DNA from 4 places in the Streptomyces sp. NPDC003691 genome. Region 3 is predicted to be linked to each of the others. Evidence: riboswitches for the same ligand, from Rfam matches in the RefSeq annotation. Region 3 holds a riboswitch; each other region holds the start of a gene.
The links. A riboswitch is a leader RNA that binds a small molecule or an ion and turns the genes downstream of it on or off. The one in region 3 is predicted to bind cyclic di-AMP.
Positions count from the first base shown of each region.

Region 1: linked by a shared signal. The riboswitch ahead of ACWDR0_RS05660 (M23 family metallopeptidase) and the one ahead of ACWDR0_RS27455 (M23 family metallopeptidase) in region 3 are both predicted to bind cyclic di-AMP.
Region 2: linked by a shared signal. The riboswitch ahead of ACWDR0_RS14120 (transglycosylase family protein) and the one ahead of ACWDR0_RS27455 (M23 family metallopeptidase) in region 3 are both predicted to bind cyclic di-AMP.
Region 4: linked by a shared signal. The riboswitch ahead of ACWDR0_RS20805 (C40 family peptidase) and the one ahead of ACWDR0_RS27455 (M23 family metallopeptidase) in region 3 are both predicted to bind cyclic di-AMP.

Region 1 covers NZ_JBSFNQ010000007.1:92,704-99,654, reverse strand. Annotated here, with positions in the region: gene ACWDR0_RS05670 (M16 family metallopeptidase) at 1-562, shown strand, start outside; gene ACWDR0_RS05665 (M16 family metallopeptidase) at 559-1,956, shown strand; cyclic di-AMP (ydaO/yuaA leader) riboswitch at 2,234-2,396, shown strand; gene ACWDR0_RS05660 (M23 family metallopeptidase) at 2,410-3,231, shown strand; gene ACWDR0_RS05655 (GntR family transcriptional regulator) at 3,600-4,313, shown strand; gene ACWDR0_RS05650 (HPr family phosphocarrier protein) at 4,641-4,922, opposite strand; gene ACWDR0_RS05645 (bifunctional acetate--CoA ligase family protein/GNAT family N-acetyltransferase) at 5,133-6,951, shown strand, end outside.
Region 2 covers NZ_JBSFNQ010000023.1:47,657-54,607, forward strand. Annotated here, with positions in the region: gene ACWDR0_RS14100 (Ppx/GppA phosphatase family protein) at 1-410, opposite strand, end outside; gene ACWDR0_RS14105 (DUF501 domain-containing protein) at 407-949, opposite strand; gene ACWDR0_RS14110 (FtsB family cell division protein) at 1,036-1,518, opposite strand; gene eno (phosphopyruvate hydratase) at 1,665-2,951, opposite strand; gene ACWDR0_RS14120 (transglycosylase family protein) at 3,400-4,104, opposite strand; cyclic di-AMP (ydaO/yuaA leader) riboswitch at 4,108-4,285, opposite strand; gene ACWDR0_RS14125 (transglycosylase family protein) at 4,574-5,584, opposite strand; gene ACWDR0_RS14130 (cytochrome P450 family protein) at 5,680-6,951, opposite strand, start outside.
Region 3 covers NZ_JBSFNQ010000077.1:247-7,197, reverse strand. Annotated here, with positions in the region: gene dxs (1-deoxy-D-xylulose-5-phosphate synthase) at 1-1,165, shown strand, start outside; gene ACWDR0_RS27475 (aspartate aminotransferase family protein) at 1,162-2,577, shown strand; gene ACWDR0_RS27470 (XRE family transcriptional regulator) at 2,696-3,295, shown strand; gene ACWDR0_RS27465 (DUF6126 family protein) at 3,395-3,574, shown strand; gene ACWDR0_RS27460 (tyrosine-protein phosphatase) at 3,741-4,553, opposite strand; cyclic di-AMP (ydaO/yuaA leader) riboswitch at 5,002-5,151, shown strand; gene ACWDR0_RS27455 (M23 family metallopeptidase) at 5,157-6,155, shown strand; gene ACWDR0_RS27450 (SGNH/GDSL hydrolase family protein) at 6,333-6,951, shown strand, end outside.
Region 4 covers NZ_JBSFNQ010000043.1:63,313-70,263, forward strand. Annotated here, with positions in the region: gene ACWDR0_RS20795 (ATP-dependent Clp protease proteolytic subunit) at 217-876, shown strand; gene ACWDR0_RS20800 (hypothetical protein) at 873-1,193, shown strand; cyclic di-AMP (ydaO/yuaA leader) riboswitch at 1,542-1,702, shown strand; gene ACWDR0_RS20805 (C40 family peptidase) at 1,706-2,185, shown strand; gene ACWDR0_RS20810 (ATP-binding protein) at 2,353-2,808, opposite strand; gene ACWDR0_RS20815 (8-amino-7-oxononanoate synthase) at 3,331-4,494, opposite strand; gene bioB (biotin synthase BioB) at 4,721-6,049, shown strand; gene ACWDR0_RS20825 (adenosylmethionine--8-amino-7-oxononanoate transaminase) at 6,042-6,951, shown strand, end outside.

The sequences.
Region 1 (6,951 bases), on a different contig from region 3:
CGGCACCCGCGAGTGCGACGCGGTCGACGTGGCCCTGACCGTCCTCGGCGGCGGGGAGTCCTCCCGGCTCCACAACCGCCTGGTGCGCCGGGACCAGACCGCCGTCGCGGCCGGCTTCGGCCTGCTGCGGCTGGCCGGTGCCCCGTCGCTGGGCTGGCTGGACGTGAAGACGTCCGGCGGGGTCGAGGTGGCGGAGATCGAGACCGCCGTCGACGAGGAGCTGGCCCGGTTCGCCGCGGACGGCCCGACGGCCGAGGAGATGGAGCGCGCCCAGGCCCAGCTGGAGCGCGAATGGCTGGACCGGCTCGGCACCGTCGCGGGCCGCGCCGACGAACTCTGCCGTTACGCGGTGCTCTTCGGCGACCCCCAGCTGGCCCTGACGGCCGTGCAGCGGGTGCTCTCCGTCACCGCCGACGAGGTCCGCGAGATCGCCGCGGCGCGGCTGCGCCCCGACAACCGCGCGGTGCTGGTGTACGAGCCCGTGCCCGGCGCCGAGGCCGGGGCGGACGCCGACGGCACCAACGAGACCGACCACGACGCAGAAGAGGGTGCGGACCAGTGACCGACGCCGCCGAGCCGCTGACCACGATGGACTTCCACCCCCGGCCCGCGTCCGGGGAGCCCACCCCGTGGGCGTTCCCCGCGCCCGACCGCGGCACCCTCCCCAACGGTCTGACCGTGCTGCGCTGCCACCGCCCCGGCCAGCAGGTCGTGGCCGTGGAGATCAACCTCGACGCCCCGCTCGGCGCCGAGCCCGAGGGCCTCGACGGCATTGCCACGATCATGGCCCGGGCCCTGTCCGAGGGCACCGACAAACGGTCCGCCGAGGAGTTCGCCGCCGAGCTGGAGCGCTGCGGGGCGACCCTTGACTCACACACCGACCACCCCGGTGTCCGGGTCTCCCTGGAGGTGCCGGTCTCCCGGCTGCCCAAGGCCCTCGGGCTGCTCGCCGAGGCGCTGCGCGCCCCCGCGTTCGACGACGGCGAGATCAAACGGCTGGTACGCAACCGGCTGGACGAGATCCCGCACGAGACGGCCAACCCCGGCCGCCGCGCCGCCAAGGAGCTGTACCGCAGCCTCTTCCCGGCCCCGCTGCGGATCTCCCGCCCCCGTCAGGGCACCGAGGAGACCGTGGCACGGATCGACTCCGCCGCCGTCCGGGCCTTCTACGGAGCGCATGTCCGGCCCGCGACCGCCACGGCGGTCGTCGTCGGCGATCTGACCGGCGTCGACCTCGACGCGCTGCTCGCCGAAACCCTCGGTACCTGGCAGGGCGACACCGCGGCGCCCCGCCCGCGGGAGGAGATCACCGCCGACGACACCGGCCGCGTGATCATCGTGGACCGGCCGGGCGCGGTCCAGACCCAGCTGCTGATCGGGCGGATCGGCGCCGACCGGCACGACCGGGTCTGGCCGGCCCAGGTGCTCGGCACCTACTGCCTCGGCGGCACCCTCACCTCCCGGCTGGACCGGGTGCTGCGCGAGGAGAAGGGGTACACGTACGGCGTCCGGGCCTTCGCCCAGGTGCTGTGCTCCGCCCCGGACGGCTCCGGCGCCGCGCTGCTGGGCATCAGCGGCTCGGTCGACACGCCCAACACCGGCCCGGCGCTGGCGGACCTCTGGCAGGTGCTGCGCACCCTCGCCGCCGAGGGCCTCACCGATGCCGAGCGCGATGTCGCCGTACAGAACCTGGTCGGGGTCGCCCCGCTGCGGTACGAGACGGCGGCCTCGGTCGCGGGCACCCTCGCCGACCAGGTGGAGCAGCACCTGCCCGACGGTTTCCAGGGCGAGTTGTACGCCCGGCTGGCGCAGACCGGCACGGTCGAGGCGACGGCCGCGGTCGTCAGCGCGTTCCCCGTCGACCGGCTGGTGACCGTGCTCGTCGGTGACGCCTCGGAGATCGCCGGTCCGGTCCGCGAGCTGGGCATCGGGGACGTGACCGTGGTCAAGGGCTGACGGAGTCTCCCTCAGCCGCTGGGTCCGGAGCGCCGGAGTCCCGGTGCTCCGGAGTTCCGGTGCTTCGTACGGCGTTGGCCGTACGGCGGAGCCCCGGGTGTTGCGCACGTCGCGCGGCGCCCGGGGCTCCGTGCCGTCAGATGTCCGTTTTGGTGGGAAGTTGACCGGCATGGGCTGTGGCATGAACAACAAAGAGGCCTGTTTGTTTGGTGATCGACATGCCGTCCGCCTAGCGTCGGTGCGGCTGTTCGCCGGCAGGCGCCGCAAACCGCGGCACGGACAGCCATCGCCGAGTCCCCGCCGGGCGCGAGCCCTGGGGAGCCGGGGACCCATGTCCCCACCGGGGTGAATCGGAGCCTCCGCAGCCCGCGGAGGAGCCGTAGGAGACCTTCCTCTCTCCGAACCCGTCAGCTAACCCGGTAGGCGAGAAGGAAGGAAAGGACCAGCCTCTTCATGGCGTTTGCCCGATCCAGCGGGAAGCACCGTGGCCCGAGCCGGATGACGCGCCGCAGCGCGAGCATCGCCGGGGCCGCGACCCTCGCCACCACCGGCGTCATCGGCACCCTCGCCGCCCCCGCGTTCGCCGCCGACGGCGACGGCCGGGACCGCGACGCCGACCCGGGCACCCTGAGCGCCGAGGACACGGGCACCCTGCAGATCCTCGCCGCCGAACAGCCGGGGCTCCAGCCGCTCTCCGCGTCCGACTCGCTCTCCGGCCAGGTCGCCGACCAGGCGCACGCCCAGAAGCAGCAGGCCGTGGCCCGCGCCCAGGCGGAGGCCGAGGCCAAGCGCGAGGCGGAGGCCCGGGCGAAGGCGGAGCGGGAGGCCCGGGAGCGCGCGGCCCGCGAGGCCGAGCGCAAGCTGCTCAACACCTACCAGGCCCCCGTCGCCGGTTCGCAGGTCACCACCTCGTACGAGGCGAACAGCGCGCTCTGGTCCTCGGGCACCCACACCGGCATCGACTTCCACGCCTCGATGGGCACCAAGATCGTCTCGGTGGGCGCGGGCACCGTCGTCGAGGCGGGCTGGGGCGGCGCGTACGGCTTCAACGTGGTCATCAAGATGCACGACGGTACGTACACGCAGTACGCGCACCTGTCGTCGGTCTCCGTCTCCGCGGGGCAGACCGTGATGCCCGGCCAGCAGATCGGCCGCGCGGGCTCCACCGGGAACTCCACCGGCGCCCACCTCCACTTCGAGGTCCGCACCGGCGCCGAGTACGGCTCGGACATCGACCCGGTCGCCTATCTGCGCGGCAAGGGCGTCAAGCTCTGACGGCTCCCTTCTCGCCTTCCGAACGCCCCGGCGCCCCGCGCCGGGGCGTCCGGCTTTTCCGGGCCGGGGCGCCACAGGGGCGGTCCCCGGGTGATCCGGGTATCCGGCGAATCCGGTTGGCCGGAAGATATCCACGGTTTATCGGGGGTGTCGGAATATCCGGCCCGCTGGCATAGAGTCGTACGGGAAATGCGGGCGAACGTGTCCCTCGCGTTTGTTCGCGTTCATCGGTGCACCCCGGCGTCCACCGGTGCTCGTCGGCTTCCACCGGTATTCGTCGGTGTTCGTCGGCGTGTGCCGGTGTTCATTGGTGTGCGCTGGTGTGCGTTGGTTCGTCGACACGTCCGGATCACAGCGGAGGTACGGGTATGCGGGTTCCCGCGCAATCGGTCTGCAGGGCGATTCGCGACGACATCGTCTCCGGGGTCTTCCCGCGCGGCGGCCGGCTGACGGAGGAGCAGCTCGCCCGGCGGTACGGGGTCTCCCGGGTACCGGTGCGGGAGGCGCTGCGGACCCTGGAGTCCGAGGGCTTCGTGACCACCCGGCGCCACGCCGGGGCGTGCGTGGCCGAACCGGACGAGCGGGAGGCCGCCGATCTGCTGGAGATCCGGGCCCTGCTGGAGCCGCTGGCGGCCGCCCGGGCCGCCCGGCACCGTACGGCGGGGCATCTGAAAGTACTGCGCGGGCTGGTGCGGCTGGGGCAGGAGCGGGCGGCCCGGGGCAGGGTGGGGGAGCTGCGGTCGCTGGACGACTGGTTCCACGAGACGCTCGCCCAGGCGTCCGCCGCCCCCGGGCTGATCGCCCTGCTGACGCCGCTGCGCCGAAAGATCGCCTGGATGTACGCGGTGGAGCCGGGGTTCCGCCGGCCGGTGGAGTCGTGGGCCGAGCACGGGGCGATCGTGGACGCGGTGGGCCGGCGGGACCCGGAGCGGGCGCGGGCCCTGGCGGCGGTGCACGCGGAGCGCGCGGCGGACGCGCACCGGCTGCGGTTCCCGGTGGGGCACGCGGCGCGCGCCGGGGTGCCGTACGCGGGGGTGGCGCCGGGCGCCGGTGAAGCGGGTTCCGGCAGCCGCCGCGGCTGAGCCCCGCGGCATCCGGCGGCCGCCGCTGAGACCGGCGGTATGCCGGGCCCCGCAACATTCCGTCAACACAAGACGCGATCGCATTTAACACGGCGGCGGTAGAAAGGGCGGGGGAGTTGCTTTTGTTTTCCCGGGCGCCGGGGCGCGTCCTTTTGCCGTTTTCTGTGCCGGATTTCCGGAGCGGATGCGGAGGCCCGTACGGATAGCGGGAAAGCGGTGGGGGCGGGCCGGGGAACAGAACAGGCGCCGATCCCCCGTCGGGGATCAGCGCCTGAATTCACGGGGCCGCGGAAGGCCGCGGCTGCCGGGCGGAGCCGGTGAGTCGGTTCAGACCGTCTCCGGAAGCTCCTCAAGACCCTCGGCGACGAGCTTGGCAAGCTTGTCCAGCGCGGCGTCGGCGCCGTCGGCGTCCGAGGCGAGGACGATCTCCTCGCCACCCTGGGCGCCCAGGCCCAGCACGGCGAGCATGGAGGCCGCGTTGACCGGGGAGCCGTCGGCCTTGGCGATCGTCACCGGAACGCCGGAGGCCGTGGCGGCACGGACGAAGATGGAAGCGGGGCGGGCGTGCAGGCCCTCGGCCCAGCCGACGTTGACGCGGCGCTCAGCCATGGTGTTGCCCTTCACGTTCAGTGGTTGTCTAGACCAGTTCACGGTCAGTGTCTCACGGCGCCCCGGGTGCTCGTGCCGGTCCCGGAGCGGGCCGTGCACCCCAGAGTGCCCCTGTCCGGCGGCCGTCGCGAGCCGTGACCGGGCGGTGGCGCCCGGCGAAGGTCCGGCCGGGCCCGTCGCGCTCCGCGGCCGCGCCGTACGCTTTCTGCCATGCAGACCGAGCGGGACGCCGAGCGGGACGAGAGCGGGGACCCCCGGGGGCCCCGGGACAACGACGGGGGCCGGGGCCGCGGCACCGGGGCGGACCCCGGGGCGCCGGGTCCCGCCGCAGGTGAGGCCGGGTCCGGCGCGGCGGGCGGGGGCGGCGAAGAGGGCCGGGGCGGGGCCGGGGACGGGCACGACTACCCCGACCACTGGGAGGCGGACGTCGTACTGAGGGACGGCGCGACCGCCAGGATCCGGCCGATCACCGCAGCGGACGGCGAGCGTCTGGTGAGCTTCTACGAACAGGTGTCGGACGAGTCGAAGTACTACCGCTTCTTCGCGCCCTACCCCCATCTGTCCGCCAAGGACGTCCACCGGTTCACCCATCACGACTTCGTCGACCGGGTGGGGCTCGCCGTCACCGTCGGGGGCGAGTTCATCGCGACCGTCCGTTACGACCGGATCGACCGCCGGGGGCGGCCCGCGAGCGCGCCGGCCGACGGGGCCGAGGTGGCGTTCCTGGTGCAGGACGCGCACCAGGGGCGCGGGATCGCCTCGACGATGCTGGAGCACATCGCGGCGGTGGCCCGGGAGCGGGGCATCCGGCGGTTCGCCGCGGAGGTGCTGCCCGCCAACAACAAGATGATCAAAGTCTTCCGGGACGCCGGGTACACCCAGCGGCGCACCTTCGAGGACGGCACCGTCCATCTGACGCTCGACCTCGAACCCACCGCGGAGTCCGTCGCGGTCCAGCGCGCCCGCGAGCACCGGGCCGAGGCCAGGTCCGTACAGCGGCTGCTGGCCCCGCGCGGCGTCGCCGTCGTCGGAGTCGGGAGGGCGCCCGGCGGGCTGGGCCGGACGGTGCTGCGCGATCTGACCGCCGCCGGGTACACGGGCCGTACGTACGCGGTGAACCGCGCCTTCCCGGCCGGCCGGGAAGAGGTCGACGGGGTGCCCGCGTTCCGCTCCGTACGCGAGATCACCGGACCGGACGGCGCGGCGGCGGCCGGGGGGCCGGTGGACCTCGCGGTCGTCGCGGTGCCCGCCGAGCGGGTGCCGGAGGTGGTGGCCGACTGCGGCGAGGCGGGGGTACGGGGCCTGGTGGTGCTCAGCGCCGGATACGCGGAGAGCGGGGCGGCCGGGCGGGCGCGGCAGCGGGAGCTGGTACGGCAGGCCCGTTCGTACGGGATGCGGATCATCGGCCCGAACTCGTTCGGGGTCATCAACAATGCCGAGGCCGTCCGCCTCAACGCCTCCCTCGCGCCGCACGCGCCGGTGGCGGGGCGGATCGGGCTGTTCACCCAGTCCGGCGCGATCGGTATCGCGCTGCTGGCTGCGCTGCACCGGCGCGGAGCCGGAGCCGGAACCGGTGCCTCCGGCGGTGCGGCGGCCGGGGCTTCCGGGAGTGCCGAGGCCGGGAGTGCCGGGGCCGGGGGCGCCGGGCCGGCCGGGCTCTCGACCTTCGTCTCGTCGGGCAACCGTGCCGACGTCTCCGGGAACGACATCCTCCAGTACTGGTACGAGGACCCCGAGACGGATGTCGCCCTGCTGTATCTGGAGTCCATCGGCAACCCGCGCAAGTTCACCCGGCTGGCGCGGCGCACGGCCGAGGTGAAGCCGGTCGTCGTGGTCAAGGGCGCCCGCCACAGCGGCAGCGAGCCGCCGGGCCACGCGGTACCGGTCGCCAGGATCCCGGACGCGGCCGTGGACGCGCTGCTGCGGCAGGCGGGCGTCATCCGGGTCGACACGGTGACCGAGCTGGTCGACGTGGGCCTGCTGCTGGCGGGCCAGCCGCTGCCCGGCGGGCCGCGGGTGGCGATCCTCG
Region 2 (6,951 bases), on a different contig from region 3:
ATGTCGACGACCAGCCGCTCCTCGTCCCCCGGCAGCTCCCGGGTGGCGCCGGTGAAGGAGAACTCCGCCTCCTGCGCCCCGGTCACCACCTCGGGCTCGACCCCCAGGATGTCCAGCACACCGCGGACGAACTCGTCGCGGTTCTCGGCGTCCCGGGAGGCGGAGGTGGCCACGAAGCGCACCCGCTCGGCGCCCAGGTCCTTGATGACGGCGGCGTACTCGCGGCAGGCGGCGAAGGTGCGCTCCAGCGCCTCGGGCGCCAGCCGCCCGGTGCGGTCCACCCCCTGGCCGAGCCGGACGATGACCATCCGGCGGTCCAGCTCGGTCAGCACTCCGGTGGCCGGGTCGAGATCCGCGACCAGCAGCCGGATGGAGTTCGTACCGCAGTCGACGGCGGCGACCCGGGTCATGCGGAGCCCTCCCCCGCGTCCGTACCGCACGGGCTGACACAGGGGCCCTTGGCCCACCACTCCGGCAGCATCGCGATGGCCTCGTCGCCCAGCGGGTTCACCCCGGGCCCGGCGGCCAGCGAGTGGCCGACCAGGACATGCAGGCACTTCACCCGGTCGGGCATCCCGCCGGCGCTCGGGAAGCCCGTCAGCTCCTCGATCTCGTCCCGGCGGGCAATGTAGTCCTCGTGCGCCGACCGGTAGGCGGCGGCCAGCTCCGGATCGGCGGCCAGCCGCTCGCTCATCTCCTTCATCACACCGTTGGCCTCCAGCGTGCCGATCGCGGAGGCGGCGCGCGGGCAGGTCAGGTAGTACAGCGTGGGGAAGGGGGTGCCGTCGGGCAGCCGGGGCGCGGTCTCGACCACGTCGGGCAGTCCGCAGGGGCAGCGGTGGGCGATCGCGCGCAGGCCGCGCGGCGGCCGCCCGAGCTGCTCCTCGAAGGCCGCGATGTCCGCGTCCGTGGGGGCGGTGTGCTCGGTGGTGGGAGGAGGGGTTTCCATGCCTGCCTTGGGTCCGGGTCGTTCCTGCTGGTGCTGCTGGTACTGCTAGTACTGCTGGTGCCGGGGAGAACGGGGTACGGGACGGCTCACTCGCGGTCCGCGGTGTCGACGCCCTCCCAGACGTTCGAGTACCAGGGCCGGTCGGCCGAGCCCTGGTCGGTGCGGCGCGTCTCGGCCGCCTCGGGGTCGATCATCGTATAGCCGGTCTCGCCGGGCTCCACGTAGTGCAGATGCTCCCGGGCCAGCTTCCTGATGTACATATCGTCCTGGAGCCGGGCCTTCTCGTCCCGGAGCTTCTCGACCTGCTCCTCGGCTTCCTTCCGCCGGTCCTGCTGCTCGGCGATCTCACCGCGCTGGGAGACGTACTGGCGCATGGGGTAGGCGAGGGCGACGACCAGGGAGCAGACGATCAGGGCGAGGAAGGCGGCCCGGCCGGTGAGCCGGGAGCGGCGGGCCTGCCGCTTGTTCTGGGAGCGGTAGACCCGGGCGGCCGTCTGCTCGCCGAGCAGACGCAGCCGGGTCGCCGTGGAGAACCGGTCGCCGCCGGATCCGGCACTCTTCCGGGCCATGCCGTCCGCCTCCCCTGCTCCGCGTATACGTGCACACGTCCCCGGACACGGTACGGGACCGCGGCCGGGGACGTGGCGCACGACGGGCGGCTACCGGCCCGGTTCGCCTGCGGAGGCGCACCGGGCGGCAGCCGGCCGTGCGGGGATCAGCCCTTGAAGCGGGGGAAGGCGCTGCGGCCCGCGTAGACGGCGGCGTCGTCGAGGATCTCCTCGATACGGAGCAGCTGGTTGTACTTGGCGACGCGCTCGGAACGGGCCGGGGCGCCGGTCTTGATCTGACCGCAGTTGGTGGCGACCGCCAGGTCGGCGATGGTGACGTCCTCGGTCTCGCCGGAGCGGTGCGACATCATGCACTTGAAGCCGTTGCGCTGGGCCAGCTCCACCGCGTCCAGGGTCTCGGTCAGCGAACCGATCTGGTTGACCTTGACCAGCAGGGCGTTGGCGGAGCCCTCCTCGATACCGCGGCCCAGACGCTCCGGGTTGGTGACGAAGAGGTCGTCGCCGACGATCTGGACCTTGGAGCCCAGCTTGTCGGTGAGGGCCTTCCAGCCCTCCCAGTCGTCCTCGAACAGCGGGTCCTCGATGGAGACCAGCGGGTAGGCGGCGACCAGCTCCTCGTAGTACGAGGTCAGCTCGGCGGCGGAGAGGGCCTTGCCCTCGAAGTGGTACGCGCCGTCCTTGTAGAACTCGGAGGCGGCGACGTCGAGCGCGAGCGCGATGTCCTGGCCGGGGGTGTAGCCGGCCTCCTTGATGGCCTCCAGGATCAGGTCCAGGGCCTCGCGGTTGGAGCCGAGGTTCGGGGCGAAGCCGCCCTCGTCGCCGAGGCCGGTGGAGAGGCCGCGGCCCTTCAGCACCTTCTTGAGGGTGTGGTAGACCTCGGTGCCCCAGCGCAGCGCCTCGGAGAAGGACTCCGCGCCGATCGGGGCGATCATGAACTCCTGGATGTCGACGTTGGAGTCCGCGTGGGAGCCGCCGTTGAGGATGTTCATCATCGGAACGGGCAGCAGGTGCGCGTTCGGGCCGCCGAGGTAGCGGAAGAGCGGCAGGTCGGAGGCCTCGGAGGCGGCGTGCGCCACGGCGAGGGAGACACCGAGGATGGCGTTGGCGCCCAGCGACGACTTGTCGGGGGTCGCGTCCAGGTCGAACATCGCCTGGTCGATCAGGCGCTGCTCGGTGGCGTCGTAGCCGACCAGCTCGGGGCCGATCTGCTCGATGACGGCGAGGACGGCCTTCTCGACGCCCTTGCCGAGGTAGCGGTTCGGGTCCCCGTCGCGCAGCTCCAGGGCCTCGAAGGCGCCGGTGGAGGCTCCGGAGGGCACGGCGGCGCGGCCGGTGCTCCCGTCGTCGAGGCCGACCTCGACCTCGACCGTGGGGTTGCCCCGGGAGTCGAGGATTTCCCGGGCTACGACGACGTCGATGGACGGCACGAGCATCTCCTTCTGGGATGTGACGCGTGGGGTGCGGGTCTCTTGGGCCTTGCGCCAAGAGCCTAACCGGACGGGGGGCGTCGGCCCGCCGATGCCCGCCCCCTGGGACGAAAAAGAGTGCGAAGAACTGCGGTGGTGGGCAAAAGCCGCTTACCTACCGATGAGTAAGGGTTCTCACCTGCGCCTCCGTTCGCTCAGACGGGTGCACGGAGGTGTTTTCCCGGGGCCGTACGGAGCAGTCGGCGGGGGCAGCAGGAACCCCGGACCGGCGCGTACGGGGGAAGCGCGCCGGCCCGGGGTGCGGGGGGTCGGACCCGTGGGGGGTGGACCGCAGGGGGGAGCCGCGGTCCGGGTCCTGGAGGGGCCGATTCCGGGGAGGACCGGCCCGGGTCCGGGCGGCCGGGCGCGGGCCGCCCCCTCAGGGAGCGGCCGGCCCGGGATCCGGACGGCGGGGTCAGCTCAGGTCGAGCAGCTGGCCCGGGAAGATGACGTCGGCGTCGTCGACGATGTCCTTGTTCAGCTCGAACAGCTTCTGCCAGCCGCCCTCGACCTGCTCGGCGTCGGCGATCCTGCTCAGCGTGTCGCCGGCCTTGACCTCGTACTCGCCGTCGCCCTTCTCGAAGCCCTTGGCCGGGGCCTGGGACTTCACCGGGGCCGGGGCCGCGGCGCGCTCGGAGCGGGTGGTCGGGGCCTCGGCACGCTCCTGCTTCGGCTGCGCGGGCTGGGCCTGCTGCTTCGGCTGCTCCTGCTTCGCGGGGGCCTGCTCGGCGGCGGCACCACCGTACGGGGTGTTCGAGAGGCCGACACCGCACTTCGGCCAGGCGCCCTTGCCCTGGCCCGCGAGGGTCTTCTCGGCGATCGCGATCTGCTGGGCCTTGGAGGCCAGGTGCGCGTTCGAGGCGTACTGGGTGCCACCGAAGGCGGCCCACGTCGAGCTGGAGAACTGGAGGCCGCCGTAGTAGCCGTTGCCGGTGTTGATGGACCAGTTGCCGCCGGACTCGCACTGGGCGACCTTGTCCCACTCGGCGGCCGTGGCGGCGGAGGCGGAGGTGGCGCCCATGATCGGGGCGGCGATGGCGGCGGTGGTGATGCCGGCGAAGGCGGCGAAGCGGGCGGCCTTGGACGGGCGGCGGTGCTTGCCCTTGCTGGAAAACAGCATGGTGGATCTCCTCACCGACGCCTGCGAGGTGAGCTGTCGGGTTCGGGCGCAGTGAGTGCCCGGCCGTACGGCTCGCGTCGTACGGCTTCACCCCAAGCCGGGTGTCCACCGCCCTCACGGGCAGCGGACGGGACCGGCACAAACCTGGGTCCCCCGCTCCTGCCTTCGGCGCTCTCGCGACGACTGTTCCCCCCGACCGACGGCAGGATTCGGCGTGACGGTCAGCGGTGCCCGCTTTGGCGAGCGGTCCAGACCGTAGTCACAGGCGTCCCGGTTCTTCAAAGACGGAACATCAGGGTCAAAACGCCCATCCCGCCCCTCCGGAAACAGGTATTTCCGCAGGTGACACACGGAATGCAGGATTCCGGAAGAGCGGGGGCAACGCCCGGAGCGAAGAGACTCATGTCTCACTTACACAGAAACGGACATATGCCAGCAAAATAGGGCGTCAGTTTCGGTGCCCCGGGGGCTACTTCGCCTGGAGATCAAGGCTCTGGCCAGGCAGGATGAGGTCGGGATCAGTACCGACGACCTCCTTGTTGGCCTCATAGAGCGCCGGCCAGCCGCCGGGGACCTTCTTCTCCTCGGCGATAGCCCAGAGATTGTCGCCGGAGCGGACCGTGTAGCTGCCGTCGGCCTGCCCGGCTTCACCCGTACCGTCCGCACTGCCGGTCTTGGCCGGAATGCCCGTACCGCCCTGATCGCCCTGGTTCAGGGCATCGGTACGGACCTCCTCGCCGGACCGGGAGGTGCGGTCGGGGCCGGAGGCGCGGGACGGGTCGACCGTGTCCACGCCCGGGGTCCCGGGGTCCTTCGGGGCGCCCGTGCCGGTACCGGCCGTACCCGACGGGGCCGCCGGGGCGGTCTCGTCGGCCGCGGGGGCGCCGCGGTGCTTGCCGGTGCCGTCGGCGGCGGGCTTGCCCGGCGCCTCCTTCTTCTCCACCGGCCCGGCGGGCGGGGTGACGGAGCTGCCCGGCACCTTCTCCCCGGCCTTCGGGGGGTCGGCCGGGGCGTCACCCTTCGCCGCGTCCGTACGTCCGGCGGCCGGACCGCCGGGCACCGGGTCGGCGCCGCCCGGGCCGGCCGTGGCGTCCGGGGAGCCCGCGGCCGCGCCGAGACCCGACACCGTCCCGCAGGACGGCCACGCCTTGGCGCCCTCGGCGGCGAGCACCTTCTCCGCCACGGCTATCTGCTGCGAGCGGCTGGCCAGGTCGGGGCGGTCGGCGTAGGACTTGCCGCCGTACGCCACCCAGGTCTCCAGGGAGAGCTGGAGCCCGCCGTAGTAGCCGTTGCCGTTGTTGACGGTCCACTGACCTGCGCTCTCGCATTCCGCGACCCGGTCCCAGGCCGCGGAATCAGCGGCGGATGCCGAGGTGGCGCCGAGGAGCGGGATCGCGATCGCGGACCCCGTCACCCCCGCTGCGACGACCAGGGCCGGTGCCTGTCGAGGACGGCGATGTCGACCATTCCCGGAGAGCATGCGGTGCTGCCTTTCGCGTGACGGCTGAGACGGGGGTGAACGTAGCCGCACTCGAACGCTTGTCACAAGTCGATGCAGCGGAGATCACGCGAGGATCACGAATATGACGATGCGTCATTTCCGGTCGGTGTGAACTCCACCGGAAGGGTGCGCAGTCCACGCATGATCAGGCCGCCGCGCCAGCGCAAATCGTGATGATCCACCGCCTGCCGCAGGTCGGGAAGGCGGCGCAACAGGGTCGCGATCGCGGTCTGTCCCTCCAGCCGGGCCAGCGGCGCACCCAGGCAGTAATGGATGCCGTGCCCGTATCCGAGGTGCTGATTGTCACGCCGCGCGAGGTCCAGAACATCCGGCCCGTCGAAGCGCTCCGGGTCCCGGTCGGCCGCCGCCAGCACCACGAGCACCGGATCGCCCGCCGCGATCTCCCGGCCGCCGATGGCCAGCGGCTCCCTGGCGTACCGCCAGGTCGCCATCTCCACCGGGCCGTCGTAGCGCAGCAGCTCCTCCACGGCCGTCGCCAGCAGCGCGGTCTCCCCCGCGGCGAGGGACTCCTGGAGCCGTGCCCGCTGCTCCGGATGGCGCAGCAGCGCGTGGACCCCGTTGCCGATCAGGTTGATGGTCGTCTCGAAACCGGCGAAGAGGAGTACGAAGCACATCGCGACCACCTCGTTCTCGGTGAGGTGCTCGCCGTGGTCGCTGGCCCGGATCAGACCGGAGATCAGATCGTCGTCGGTGTCCTCGGCGCCGAGGTGCTCCCGCTTGCGGTGGATCAGCTCGGCGAGATAGCCGCGGATCCGCTTCACGGCACGGGCCACACCGCCGCGCGGGCCGCCGCCGTGACGGATCATCATGCCCGCCCAGTCCCGGAGGTCGTCCTGGTCCTCCGGCGGCACCCCGAGCAGATCGCAGATCGCGTAGATCGGCAGCGGGAACGCGAACTCGTGGATCAGGTCCGCGCTGCCGCGGGCCGCGAAGCCGTCGATCAGCCGGTCGGTCAGCTCCTGCACCCGCGGCTCGAAGGCGGCGACCCGGCGCGGGGTGAACGCCTTCGTCACGAGCCGGCGGAGCCGGGTGTGGTCCGGCGGGTCGATGTTCAGCAGATGCGTCATCAGCCCGGCGCTGCGCTCGCCCGGGATCCCGGTCTTCCCGCGGGCGTGCGCGGGCTCGTCGTGATGCACCGGGTTCTTGGAGAGCCGCGCGTCGGCGAGCGCCTGGCGGGCGTCGGCGTACCGGGTCACCAGCCAGGCGTCGACCCCGCTGGGGAGGGTGGTGCGGTGCACGGGGGCGTGGGTGCGGAGCCAGGCGTAGGCGGGGTACGGGTCGGTGGCGAACTCCCAGGTGAAGAGTTCGGGCCGGTCCCCTTCGGG
Region 3 (6,951 bases):
CGGGCGCTTCCACGGGCCCGTCGTCGTGCACTGCCTCACCGAGAAGGGCCGCGGCTATCCGCCCGCCCTGGAGGACGAGGCCGACCGCTTCCACGCGGTCGGCGCCATGGATCCGCTGACCTGCGCCCCGCTCAGCCCCGACACCGGCCCCACCTGGACCGCGGTCTTCGGCGACGCCCTGCTGGAACTGGGCGAGGAACGGCCCGATGTGGTGGCCGTGACCGCGGCCATGCTCCATCCGGTGGGCCTCACCCGGTTCGCCGAACGCTTCCCCGGCCGGGTCTGGGACGTCGGCATCGCCGAACAGCACGCGGCCGCTTCGGCCGCCGGTCTGGCCACCGCCGGACTGCACCCCGTCGTCGCCGTCTACGCCACCTTCCTCAACCGGGCCTTCGACCAGGTCCTGATGGATGTCGCGCTGCACCGCTGCGGTGTCACCTTCGTCCTGGACCGGGCGGGCGTCACCGGCACGGACGGCGCCTCCCACAACGGCATGTGGGACCTGTCCGTCCTCCAGGTCGTCCCCGGGCTGCGGATCGCCGCGCCCCGCGACGCCCGCCAGCTCCGGGAGCAGCTGCGGGAGGCCGTCGGCGTCGACGACGCGCCCACCGTGCTCCGCTTCCCCAAGGAGACCGCCGGACCCCGGATCGACGCGGTCGCCCGGATCGGCGGCACCGACGTCCTGCGGGAGCCCGCCACCGGCACCCGGGACGTGCTGCTGGTCTCCGTCGGCGCCCTCGCCCCCGTCTGTCTGGGGGCCGCCGACCTCCTCGCCGCCCGGGGCACCGGCTGTACGGTCGTCGACCCCCGCTGGGTGAAGCCCGTCGACGAGTCACTGGTACCGCTGGCCGCGGGCCACCGGATGGTCGCCGTCGTCGAGGACAACTGCCGCAGCGCGGGCGTCGGCGCGGCGATCGCCCAGGCCCTGCGCGACGCGGGCGTCGATGTCCCGGTGCGGACGTACGGCATTCCCGAGCAGTTCCTCGCTCACGCCAAACGTGGCGAGGTGCTCGCCGATATCGGACTCACCCCGGTGGAGATCGCCGGCCGGATCAGCGCCGTACTGGCGGTGAAGGAAGCCGAAGCGGCCGGGGAAGCCGAAGCAGCCGAGGAACCCGAGGCAGCCGAGGACATCGCAGAAGCCAAGGAGGAGACCGCACCATGACCCCACCGCCGCACCGGCCCGCCGCCCCCGGAGGCGGCTTCGACCTCGCCGGACTGCTGGCCGAACGCGGCGGCGAGCGGTACGCCCTGCACGCCCGCCACCTCAACCCCCAGCTGCCGCGGATGCTGCGCACCATCGGCTTCGACCGCACCTACGAACGGGCCGAGGGCGCGTACTTCTGGGACGCCGAGGGCAACGAGTACCTGGATATGCTCGCCGGCTTCGGGGTGATGGGCGTGGGCCGCCACCACCCCGTCGTCCGCAAGGCGCTGCACGACGTCGTCGACGCCTCCCTCGCCGACCTCACCCGCTTCGACTGCCCGCCGCTGCCCGGACTGCTCGCCGAGCGGCTGCTGGCGTACAGCCCCCATCTGGAGCGGGTGTTCTTCTCCAACAGCGGTACGGAGGCGGTGGAGACCGCCCTGAAGTTCGCCCGGTACGCCACCGGACGGCCGAGGGTCCTCTACTGCGACCACGCCTTCCACGGACTGACCGCGGGCTCCCTCTCCGTCAACGGCGAATCCGGCTTCCGCGACGGCTTCGCCCCCCTGCTGCCGGACACCGCCGTCCCTCTCGGCGATCTGGCGGCCCTGGAGCGCGAGCTGGCCCGGGGCGATGTGGCGGCCCTGGTGGTGGAGCCCATCCAGGGAAAAGGCGTCCACGAGGCACCGCCGGGCTACCTGCCCGCCGCCCAGGAGCTGCTCCACCGGCACAAGGCCCTGCTGATCGCCGACGAGGTCCAGACCGGGCTCGGCCGGACCGGGGACTTCTACGCCTACCAGCACGAACCGGGGGTGGAACCGGACCTCGTCTGTGTGGCCAAGGCGCTCTCCGGCGGCTATGTGCCGGTCGGCGCCACCCTCGGCAGGGACTGGATCTTCCAGAAGGTCTACTCCTCGATGGACCGGGTGCTGGTGCACTCCGCCAGCTTCGGCTCCAACGCCCAGGCCATGGCCGCCGGGCTCGCGGTCCTCTCGGTGATCGAGGACGAGGGCCTGGTCGCCCGCGCCCGGACCACCGGCGACCTGCTCCGCAGCCGCCTCGGTGCCCTGGTCGACCGGTACGAACTCCTCCACGAGGTACGCGGCCGGGGGCTGATGACCGGCATCGAGTTCGGCCGCCCCCGCTCACTGGCCCTGCGCGGCCGCTGGGCGATGCTCCAGGCGGCCCGCAAGGGACTCTTCGCCCAGATCGTGGTGGCTCCGCTGCTCCACCGGCACCGGATCCTCACCCAGGTCTCCGGAGACCATCTGGAAGTGATCAAACTGATCCCGCCGCTGACCATCGGGGAGCCGGAGGTCGACCGCTTTGTCACCGCCTTCACCGCGGTCATGGACGAGGCCCACGCCGGGGGCGGACTGCTCTGGGACTTTGGAAAGACGCTGGTCAAGCAGGCAGTGACCCAGCGCTGAGATCATACGATCGGGGAGTTTTTGCCTCTGGGGCAAGAAACTTGCCTCGGAGGCATTTTCCTGGCGCAATGGACCTATGCAGAGTCCTCCCGGGGGCCATCCCCCGGACCCCCGATCCATGGCGCCCGGCGGTTCCGCCACCGGGGAGGCGCCCGACGCCCTGCCGGACGTGGCACCCCGGCTGCGCGACCTGCGCCGCCGCCGCGGGCTCACGCTGGAGGCCGCCGCGCACCGCGCCGGACTGTCGCCCGCGCATCTGTCCCGGCTGGAGACCGGCCGCAGGCAGCCCTCGCTGCCGATGCTGCTCGGCCTCGCCAGGATCTACGGTACGACAGTCGCCGAGCTGCTCGGCGAGTCCGCGCCCGAACACGACCCCGTGATCCGGGCCGGCAGCCGGGAGCCCTCCCAGGCCGACGGCTGGACGTACCACCAGGTCGGCAGCCCGGGACGGGCCATGCAGACGCTCCGCCTGATCGTGCCGTACGGCGCCCAGGGCGAGCTGGTCCGCCAGCACCCCGGCGAGGAGTGGCTCTACGTCCTGGACGGCCGGGTCCGGCTCGGCCTCGGCGACACCGTCCACGAGCTGGGCCCCGGCGACAGCGCCCACTACGACTCGCTGACCCCGCACCGGATCGCCGCCGCCACCCGCGACGGCGCCGAGATGATCTTCGTCCACACGCTGCTCCAGAGCCCCGACATCTTCCATCCGCACTTCTGAGGCCGGGCGCCCCCGCGGCGCCTCCCCGTCCGTGCAGATGCGATCCGGCCCCGTGCCGGAGGAAACCCGGCGCCCGCGCCGGAGAAAGCAGAGGCCGTCATGGTCGAGAACCCCACCGCGTCCGAAGGCACCCCGGCCCCCTCCGGCGGCGCCAAGGCCGCCAGGAACGAAGAGGGCAAGTTCCCGAAGGGCATCTGGATCCGGCTCTTCGCCTATCTGGTGGTCGGCCATGTCTTCGCCGGCTTCCTCTACCTCCTCTTCGAGGTCGGGGCGAAGTAACGGCCCCTCCGGGGGCGGGGCCGGCCGACCGGCCCCGTACCGCCCCCGGTCCGTGCCGCCCCCGGCCCCGTACCGGCGGATCCGGGCCGGTCCGGCCCGGGCGCGCCGCGGCTCCGGCGCCCGGTTCCCGGGGCGGCACCCCGGCCCGCGCGGCCGGTGCTCCCGGTCACTCCGTGCCGAGCAGCCTCTCCCGCAGCTTCTCCCGGGTCGCGCCGGAGAGGCCGAGCCCCTCGGAGAGATAGTGCTCGGTGCCGCCCCAGAGCGTGTCGACCGTCTCGAAGGCCGCGTGCAGATACTCCGAGCGCGCGTCGAACAGCGGGCTCAGCAGCTCCATCACCTCGGGCGACATCCCCTCGGGCGCGTCATCGGCCCGGCTCACCCGGTAGCGGCGGTGCGGATCGTTCGACTTCAGATAGTCCGCCTCGACGGCGTCCCGCTCCACCCCGACCGCCAGCAGGGTCACCGCGACGGACAGCCCCGCCCGGTCCTTCCCCGCCGCGCAGTGCATCAGCGCGGGGACACTGTCCCCGGCGATGGCGTGGAGCACCCGGCTGTGCTCGGCCGTCCGCCCGGAGATGATCGACCGGTACGCCTCCACCATCCGCTGCGCCCCCCGGCCCTCCGCCAGCATCGACCGCAGACGCTCCAGCCGGCCCTGCCGGACGACCTGCCAGAACTCGGCGCCGTCCGCCGGGTCGCTCAGCGGGAGGTTCAGGTTCCGCACGCCGGGCAGGGCCACGTCGGGGCCCTCCAGCCGGATATCGGCCGCGTTCCGGAAGTCGAAGACGGTGTGCAGCCCCAGCGTGGTCAGGAAGGCGGTGTCGCTTTCGGTGGCATGGGCCAGATGGCCGCTGCGGTAGAGCCGTCCGTACCGCACCGCCCGGCCGTCGGCCGTCGGCAGCCCGCCCACATCGCGGAAATTGCGGATCCCCGCGAGTTCGGGCTCGGTCGACGGGACCTGCGGCACCTGCTGCGTCACTACTGGCTCCCTGTGGAGTCACAGCCGCCGGCGCCGGTCGCCGACGGTGGCGTAAAGCCGACGATACGACATCGATTCCTCAGGCAATCATTCTGTCGGCCGTGACCTTCCGCCGGTTACGGCAAACCCTTGCCATCTGTCCGTAATGTCTCTCATGCCACTACATGCTCGCTTCATTGGAACTTGCCCTGTCTCGTTGGGAGATGGGGGACACTCATGAGCAGGATCACAATCGTGACGGTGTGTGGCGGTGGCCCCGGAGCGGGCCCGGAGGGGTATCCGGGTGCCCCGCGGGAGTTGACGGGGTGGTGCCCACGGAGGGTCACCGGCTCCGCCGGGCCCCAAGATCGGTGACGCCCACTGAGCCGAGGTATGGCTTGTTCCCGTCGTCATGGCCGGTTTACGGTCACCGCACTCCGGTCGGACCGCCGAATCCTGCCACCGTCCGGAACCATCACCCGAAGCACGTGGCAGGAGCGGGGGACCCAGGTAGTCCGCCGACCGGGAGACCGGCCGGCTCGGGGTGAAGTCGCCGTGCGCGACCGGGCACCTCCCGCCCGAACCCGACAGCTCACCTCGCAGGCGCCGGAGAGGAAACGCGCCATGCCCGGAAAGGGTAAGCACCGCCGTCCCAAGTCGACGGTCATCACTCGTGGAATCGTGGCCGCCGGTACCGGCGGAGCCGCCATCGCCCTGCCTCTGATGGGGGCCACCGGCGCCCACGCCGCCGAACGGACCGCTCCCGCGGCCCCGGCCGCCGCCGTCGCGGCCGCTCCGGCAACCGCCGCCGCGCAGCCCGCGGCCGCGAAGCCCGCCGGATCCGCCGTGTACACCGTGGTCACCGGCGACCATCTGTCCAAGATCGCCTTCGAGCAGGGCGTCGAGGGCGGCTGGCAGCAGCTGTACGCGGACAACCGGACCGCGGTCGGCGACGACCCGTCCCTGATCCACCCCGGCCTGAAGCTGGCCCTGGACGGCGAGGCCGCCCCCGCCGCCCCGGCCGGGAACGAGAACAAGGACAAGAGCACGGACACGGACACGGGCACGGAAGAGGCTCCGGCCGAGCGCGCCTCGCGCACCGAGTCCCGCGCCGCCGCCCCGGCCCCCGCCGAGAAGGCCGCTCCGGCTCCCGCGGAGAAGGCGGCCCCCGCGGCCGCCGAGTCCGAGCCGGCGCCCGCCGCCGAGACCGCCTCCGGCGCCTGGGCCGCCCCGCTGGCCGGTGCCCAGGTCACCACCCAGTACCGGGTCTCCGGCGCCATGTGGTCCAGCGGCTACCACACCGGTGTCGACTTCGCGGTGCCCACCGGCACCTCCGTCCGGTCGATCGGCCCCGGCACGGTCGTCTCCGCGGGCTGGGCCGGCGCGTACGGCAACGAGGTCGTCGTCCAGCACACCGACGGCACCTACTCGCAGTACGCCCACCTCTCCTCCCTCTCCGTCTCCGCGGGCCAGACGGTCACCGGCGGACAGCAGATCGGCCTCTCCGGCTCGACCGGCAACTCCAGCGGCCCGCATCTGCACCTGGAGGTCCGCACCGGACCGTCCTACGGCTCCGATATCGACCCCGTCGCGCATCTGCGCAGCCACGGCGTCTCCCTCTGATCCGTCAGGACCGCGGCCGGGGCACCCCGGCACTCCGAAATCCCCCGCGACACCCCGGTGTTGCGGGGGATTTCCGCGTATTCCCACCCGCCGCGGGGATCACGGTGTGATAGATCACGGTCCGTCAACCCCTCCCTACGGTCGCGTAGGTCACATCCGCGGAGAGAGGATGAATCCGTGGCAGACGATTCGAGAACATATGACCAAGGCGGAATCGGGTCGTACGCGGCGATCGGTGACAGTTTCACCGAGGGCGTGGGGGACCCCGGGCCCGACGGGGCGTACCTCGGCTGGGCGGACCGCTTCGCGGTCCTGCTCGCCGACCGCAGACCGGAGCACACCTTCCGGTACGCCAATCTCGCCGTACGCGGCAGACTCCTCGACCAGATCGTCGAGGAGCAGGTGCCCAGGGCGAAGGAACTCGCCCCGGACCTGGTGTCGTTCTGTGCCGGGGGCAATGACATCATCCGGCCCGGCAGCGACCCGGACGATGTGGCGGAGCGCTTCGAACGCGCCGTCGCCGAACTGACCGGCGCCGTCGGCACGGTCATGGTGACCACCGGATTCGACACCCGTGACGTGCCGGTGCTGCGCCATCTGCGCGGCAAGATCGCCACGTATACGGCGCATGTCCGGGCGATCGCCGACCGCTACGACTGCCCGGTGCTCGACCTGTGGTCCCTGCGCACCGTGCAGGACCGCCGGGCCTGGGACCCCGACCGGCTCCATCTGTCGGCCGAGGGGCACACCCGGGTCGCGCTGCGGGCCGCCCAGGTCCTGGGGCTGCCGGTACCGG
Region 4 (6,951 bases), on a different contig from region 3:
CAGCTTAATCGGCGCCCCCGGCGGCCACACGCCCCGGACGCAGTCCCGGCGCGCGGCCGCCACTCCGCTCGCTCAGCGCGAAATCCCCCTCCCCACCTGGCACTTCACCTCTCCTTCCAGTCGCTCGGCCACCATCTTCACTCTGTACGTCCTGTACATTTTTTACGGATGCGGGCCGGTGGCCGCCGCCCGCCCAGGCCCGAGGAGAGGTACGTCATGAACCGCCCCGTCGCCCGCCCCGCCGCCCGCTACGTGCTGCCGCAGTTCACCGAGCGCACCTCGCGGGGCACCCGCACCCTCGACCCGTACAGCAAGCTGCTGGAGGAGCGGATCGTCTTCCTCGGCACCCCGGTGGACGACACCGCGGCCAATGACGTGATCGCCCAGTTCCTGTATCTCGAATACGCCGACCCCGACCGGGACATCGCCCTCTACCTCAACTCCCCCGGCGGCTCCCCGAGCGCGATGCTGGCGATTCACGACACGATGCAGGCGGTGACCTGCGAGGTGGAAACCACCTGCCTCGGACAGGTCGCGGCGGCCGCGGCACTGCTGCTGGCGGCCGGGACCCCGGGCAAGCGGATGGCCCTTCCGGGCGCCCGGGTGGCGCTCCGCCAGCCCGCGCTGGACGAACCGGTGCGGGGCACGCCGTCCGATCTGGAGATCGAGGCGCGGGAACTGCTGCGGGTGCGCGCACTGACGGTGGATCTGCTGGCCGGGTACACGGGCCGGGAGCGGGACCGGGTCGCGGCCGATCTGGAGCGGGACCTGTTTCTCGACGCGGCGGGCGCCAGGGAGTACGGACTCGTGGACCATGTGATCGGCAGCCGCAAGGCCCGGGGAACCGCGGGCGCGCCCGCCGGCGGCCCGCGGTGACGCCGGCGGCACCGCGGCCCGAACAGCCGCCGCTCCCCGCGCTGACCCGCGCCGAGGCCGAGCTGATCGACGCCTATCTCGCCGTCGCCGATCTGGTCGGCCGGATCAACCCCACCCGCTCCGAGCACACCTACGGCGCGCTGCGCGCGGCCCAGGCCCTGGTGAGCCGGTCCGCCGAACTCCGGGACGCGCTGACCCTGATGCACCGGCGCGGGGAGAGCGAGCTGCACAACGCCACGCTTGCCCACGCACTGCGCGTCCTGGACGGCGAAAGGCGGACATTACGGGTCACGATTCCACCCGGCACTCCGCGCTGACGGTTCGCCGTCCACTCGTCAACCGCCGTTCGAGTGGGATATCACCTCCCTCAATCGGTGGAGCCGAACCCGCGGTAACACCTACCGTCGAGTTGCGACGGAACGACGATCCCTCTAGCGGAAAGTCCTACTCCCGCGCTGGTACGGGGCCCTGTGGCCGCCCTTTCCGGGCGTCGAGCCAGGGCGTGTTCATACGAACGGCGCATTCGTGTTGAAACTCACATATCGCCGTTTTGACTTCGAAATCCGGCAGTCGGTGGGTCAAGATCCCTGGGACGACAAGCCCCCGTCACCTCGGCGGGGCGGTCCGGGCGGACGCCGAGTCCTGCCGCCGTTCCGGACTACTGGTCGACAGAAGTGCATCGGCAGGAGTGGAGGACCCAGGCAGTACGGAACAGCCGGAGCGATCGATCCGGAGGTTCCTCGGGGTGAAGCCGCGTCAGCGGCCGGGCACCTTCGTCCGCCCGAACCCGACAGGTCATCCTTCACAGGCGGCTGACGAAGGGTTGCGCATGAATGCGCAGAAAAACGTCCCGTCCCTGCTCGGCCGGGCGGGCGCGGTGTCCGCTCTGACCGTCGCGGCACTCGGCGCCACGATGCTGGTGCCGGGCGGTACGCCCGAGGCACAGGCCGCTGCCACGGCGCACGCGGGGAAGGCTCTGAAGGTCGCCGCGTCCAAGAAGGGGGCTCCGTACAAGTACGGCGCGGCGGGCCCGTCCCGGTTCGACTGCTCGGGACTGACGGTCTACTCGTTCAAGAAGGCGGGCAAGAAGCTCCCGCGGACCGCTCAGCAGCAGTACAACAAGACCCGCAAGATCTCCGCGAAGTCGCGGAAGGCGGGCGACCTGGTGTTCTTCCACGGCGGCGGGGGTGTCTACCACGTGGGCATCTACGCCGGAAAGGGCAAGATCTGGCACTCGCCCAAGAAGGGGTCCTGGGTGAAGCTGGACAAGATCTGGAGCAAGAGCATCTCGTACGGCAGGGTTCGCTGACGGCCGGCAGAGCCGAGGCGGTGCCGGGGGCCCGGGACGGACGTCCCGGGCCCCCGGCCGTCCGTCACCCGCCCCCGGCACCGCGGTACGGTCCGCGGGGGCACCCGGCCCGGATCCCCGCGGCTGAAACCCCGGTCCTGCCTCCGGGCCCCTGCCGGAGCGGCCGCTCAGGGTCGGCCGGGGCCAGTCGGGGGTGCGGCGGCGGACGGGTTCCACGGCAGGGCGCTCCAGACCGTCTTGCCGCCCTCCGGCGTCGGAGTCACCGTCAGCCGGCCGCCGCTGTGGGCGGTGAGGCTGCGCACGATGACCATGCCCCGCCCGTTGTCCTGGCGGACGGCCGCGGGCAGCCGCTGCGGCCAGCGCGGATGGCTGTCCGTCACCCCGATCCGCAGTTCCTCGTCCCGCTCCAGCAGCAGGGTCACGGTGAAGGTGGGCGACTGGCCGAAGGTGTGCTGGACCGCGTTGGTGGTCAGCTCCGAGACGATCAGCCGGACGGTGTCCAGGGCGTCCGACTCCTCGGGCAGCCCCCACTCGGCGAGTACGCCCGTCACATGTCTGCGCGCCACCGACACCGAGGCCGGGTCGCTCGGCAGGGTGATCGAGCTCTCCAGGAGATCTGCCATGGCGACGCCGTCCTTTCCACCCGCGGCCGTGCTGTCCGAGTCGAAGCGGAGGCATGCGCGGACGGCCACGGCTCGCGCTGAGCGCCGGACTTCCCCATCCTCCCGCCGCAGGCACGATCCGCCAAGATCTGCGGACAACAGTCGCCCGAAGCGGTGAACTCTGCAACGCAAGACCGTTTTTAGCCATGCCGGGGCGCTTTGTCTACCCTCCGGCTGGACGGGACCGGCCTCCGGCCGGGCCGGGCAGGCGCTCCGGCCGGGCTCGGCGCCCTCTGCCGTCTCCCTCCGGCGGGCCGGAGCCTCCGGGCGTTCCCGGCCCGACGGCGGCCCCGTGCCCGGCCGGTTCCGGCCCTGGGCACATCCGGCGCGGGCGGGCGGCGGGGCCGTCGGGGCGCGGCCCGCCACCCGGACCCGTCCTCGGCCGGTTCCCGTACGTCCCGCTCCGGCCCGGAGTCTCACAGCCCGGAGTCCAACGGACCGGAGCGGGCCGCAGCAGGCCGGGCCGGAACCGCCCCGCGGCGGTCAGGGGGCGGGGTGGGACGCGCCCGGCGGGGCCGTGCGGACGACCGTCGCCACCGCCGCCGCGAGCTGTTCGTCCGTCAGGTCCGCACGGGCCGTCAGCCGCAGCCGGGAGATCCCGTCGGGCACGGACGGCGGCCGGAAGCAGCCCACCAGAAGCCCGGCCGAGCGGCAGTCCGCCGCCCAGCCCACGGCGGCCTCGGGTGAGGGCGCCCGTACCGACACCACGGCCGCGTCCGGCCGGGCGGCCGTCAGACCCGCCGCCGTCAGTCCGCCGTGCAGGGCTCTGGCGGCCGCCCGCACCCGCGCCGCGCGCTCCGGCTCGCGCGCCAGGATCCGCAGGGACTCCCGGGCCGCGCCGACCGCCGCCGGGGCCAGTCCGGTGTCGAAGATGAACGTCCGGGCGGTGTTCACCAGATGGCGGACGACCCGGGCCGGGCCCAGCACGGCACCGCCCTGGCTGCCCAGCGATTTGGAGAGCGTGACCGTGGCCACCACGCCCGGCGCGCCCGCGATCCCGGCGGCGTACGGGGTGCCGCGACCGCCCTCGCCGAGCACGCCGAGGCCGTGCGCGTCGTCCACCAGAAGCCCGGCGCCCCGCCCGGCCGCGATCCGGGCCAGCTCGGCGAGAGGCGCCGCGTCGCCGTCGACCGAGAAGACCGAGTCGGTGACGACCAGCGCCCGCTGCCCGGGACGGGCGTCGAGGATCTTCCGTACGGCGGACGGCTCGCCGTGGGCGGCGATCTCGGTCTCCGCCCGCGCCAGCCGGCAGCCGTCGACGATGGACGCATGGTTGGCCGCGTCCGAGACGATCAGCGCGCCGCGCCCGCTCAGCGCCGTGACGGCGGCCAGGTTCGCCGCATATCCGGACGCCAGCACGAGCGCCGCCTCGAAGCCGCAGTAGGCGGCCAGTTCGCGCTCGAAGTCGGCATGCAGCTCGGTGCTCCCCGTGACCAGCCGGGAGCCGGTGGAGCCCGCGCCCCAGTGGTGGGCGGCGGCCGCGGCCGCGGCGGTGACCCCGGGATGGCGGCTCAGCCCCAGATAGTCGTTGCCCGCGAGATCGAGCAGCGCGGAACCGGCGGCGCGGGGCCGGAGCGTCCGGGTCAGCCCGGCGCGCTCCCGGCGCGCGGATTCCTCGTCGAGCCAGCCGAAGGGGTCCTCGGGCATGGTGGTGTGCTCCCCCGCTTCTTCTCGTCCGGCTGCTCAGGCTGCTACGGCGGCGTGGCCGGCGACCGGTGGCGGCTCTGTCCCGCGCCGGTGCTTTTGTAGGCAGCGCACAGAGGCTAACCGGGTGCGCTCCCGCTCCACATGTGGTCATGCACACACTTCGCCGAAGGTCTGTTGTGAGATTCCGACTTTCCCGCGGACAGCTCCTTAGGCCAGGATCGGCGCCATGGAGCTTCTCGGCAGACTGGTGGAGAAGGGGCTGCGGCGCGAGCCGCCGACCCGGGACGAGGCGCTGGCGGTACTGGCGACCTCCGACGACGACGTGCTCGACGTGGTGGCCGCGGCGGGCCGGGTGCGCCGTCAGTGGTTCGGCCGCCGGGTGAAACTCAACTATCTGGTCAATCTCAAGTCCGGGCTCTGTCCCGAGGACTGCTCGTACTGCTCGCAGCGGCTCGGCTCGACCGCAGGCATCCTCAAGTACACCTGGCTGAAGCCGGAGGAGGCGTCGCAGGCCGCGGCCGCCGGGGTCGCGGGCGGCGCCAAGCGGGTCTGTCTGGTGGCGAGCGGGCGCGGTCCGACGGACCGCGACGTGGACCGGGTGTCGCGCACCATCGAGGCCATCAAGGAGGGCAACGAGGGCGTCGAGGTCTGCGCCTGTCTCGGTCTGCTCTCGGCGGGCCAGGCGGACCGGCTGCGCGAAGCGGGCGCCGACGCGTACAACCACAACCTCAACACCTCGGAGTCGACGTACGGGGAGATCACCACCACCCACACCTACGCGGACCGGGTGGACACCGTGCGGCAGGCGCAGACGGCAGGTCTCTCGGCCTGCTCCGGGCTGATCGCCGGAATGGGCGAGACCGACGAGGACCTCGTCGACGTCGTCTTCGCGCTGCGCGAGCTGGACCCCGACTCGGTCCCGGTGAACTTCCTGATCCCCTTCGAGGGCACGCCCCTGGCGAAGGAGTGGAACCTCACCCCGCAGCGCTGTCTGCGGATCCTGGCGATGGTGCGGTTCGTCTGCCCGGACGTGGAGGTACGGATCGCGGGCGGCCGCGAGGTCCATCTGCGGACCCTCCAGCCGCTGGCGCTGCACCTGGCCAACTCCATTTTCCTCGGCGACTACCTCACCAGTGAGGGACAGGCCGGCCGGGCCGATCTGGACATGATCGCGGACGCGGGCTTCGAGGTGGAGGGCGCCGGTACGACGACGCTGCCCGCGCACCGGTCCGACGGGCGCTCGGGCTGCGGCTCGCAGCAGGCCGGGGGCGCGACCGCGGGCTCCGGATGCGGCCCGGCCGGGGACACCGGCTCGGGCTGCGGCTCCGGCTGCGGTTCCGCGTGCGGTGCGGTCTGCGGCCACGGCGCGGAAGCCGGGGCCGGTGCAGGGGCAGGGGCCGGTGCAGGCTGCGGCGTACCCGCGGCGGCCGGTGCGGCCGCGGGGAGCCCCCCGGACGCCGGTACGGACCGGCCGGCCCCCGGTGCCGTACCGCGCACGGATCTGGTGACGGTACGCCGCCGGGGCGCGGGTACCGAGGTGGCGCCCAATGCCTGAACTGCCCGTCCGGGAGCTGCTGGCGCTCGACCGGGCGCACGTCTGGCATCCGTACGCGCCCATGCCGGGCCGTACCGATCCCCTGGTCGTCGCCTCGGCGTCCGGGGTGCGGCTGCGCCTCGCCGAACCCGTCCACGGCCGGGACGAGCTGATCGACGGCATGTCGTCCTGGTGGTCGGCGCTGCACGGCTACAACCACCCGGTCCTCAACGAGGCCGCGCGCGGCCAGCTGGACCGGATGAGCCATGTGATGTTCGGCGGGCTCACCCACGAGCCCGCCGTACGGCTCGCCGCCCGGCTGGTGGAGATCACCCCGGAACCGCTGCGGCACGTCTTCTTCAGCGATTCGGGCTCGGTCTCCGTCGAGGTCGCGGTGAAAATGTGCCTCCAGTACTGGCGCTCGGCCGGCCGCCCCGCCAAACAGCGGCTGCTGACCTGGCGCGGCGGCTACCACGGCGACACCTGGCAGCCGATGTCGGTGTGCGATCCCGACGGCGGGATGCACCAGCTCTGGTCGGGTGCGCTGCCGGAGCAGATCTTCGCCGACGCGCCGCCGCCCGGATTCGACGCGTACGACGAGACGTACGCCGCCCATCTGCGGGACACCGTGGCCCGCCACGCGCACGAGACGGCCGCGGTCGTCGTGGAGCCGGTGGTACAGAACGCGGGCGGGATGCGGTTCCACTCCCCCGCCTATCTGCGCGTGCTGCGCGAAGCCTGCGACGAGCACGGCGTACTGCTGGTCTTCGACGAGATCGCCACCGGCTTCGGCCGTACCGGGACACTGTTCGCCGCCGAACACGCGGGCGTCTCACCCGATGTGATGTGCCTGGGCAAGGCGCTCACCGGCGGCTATCTCTCGATGGCGGCGACCCTGTGCACTCCGGAGGTCGCCGACGGCA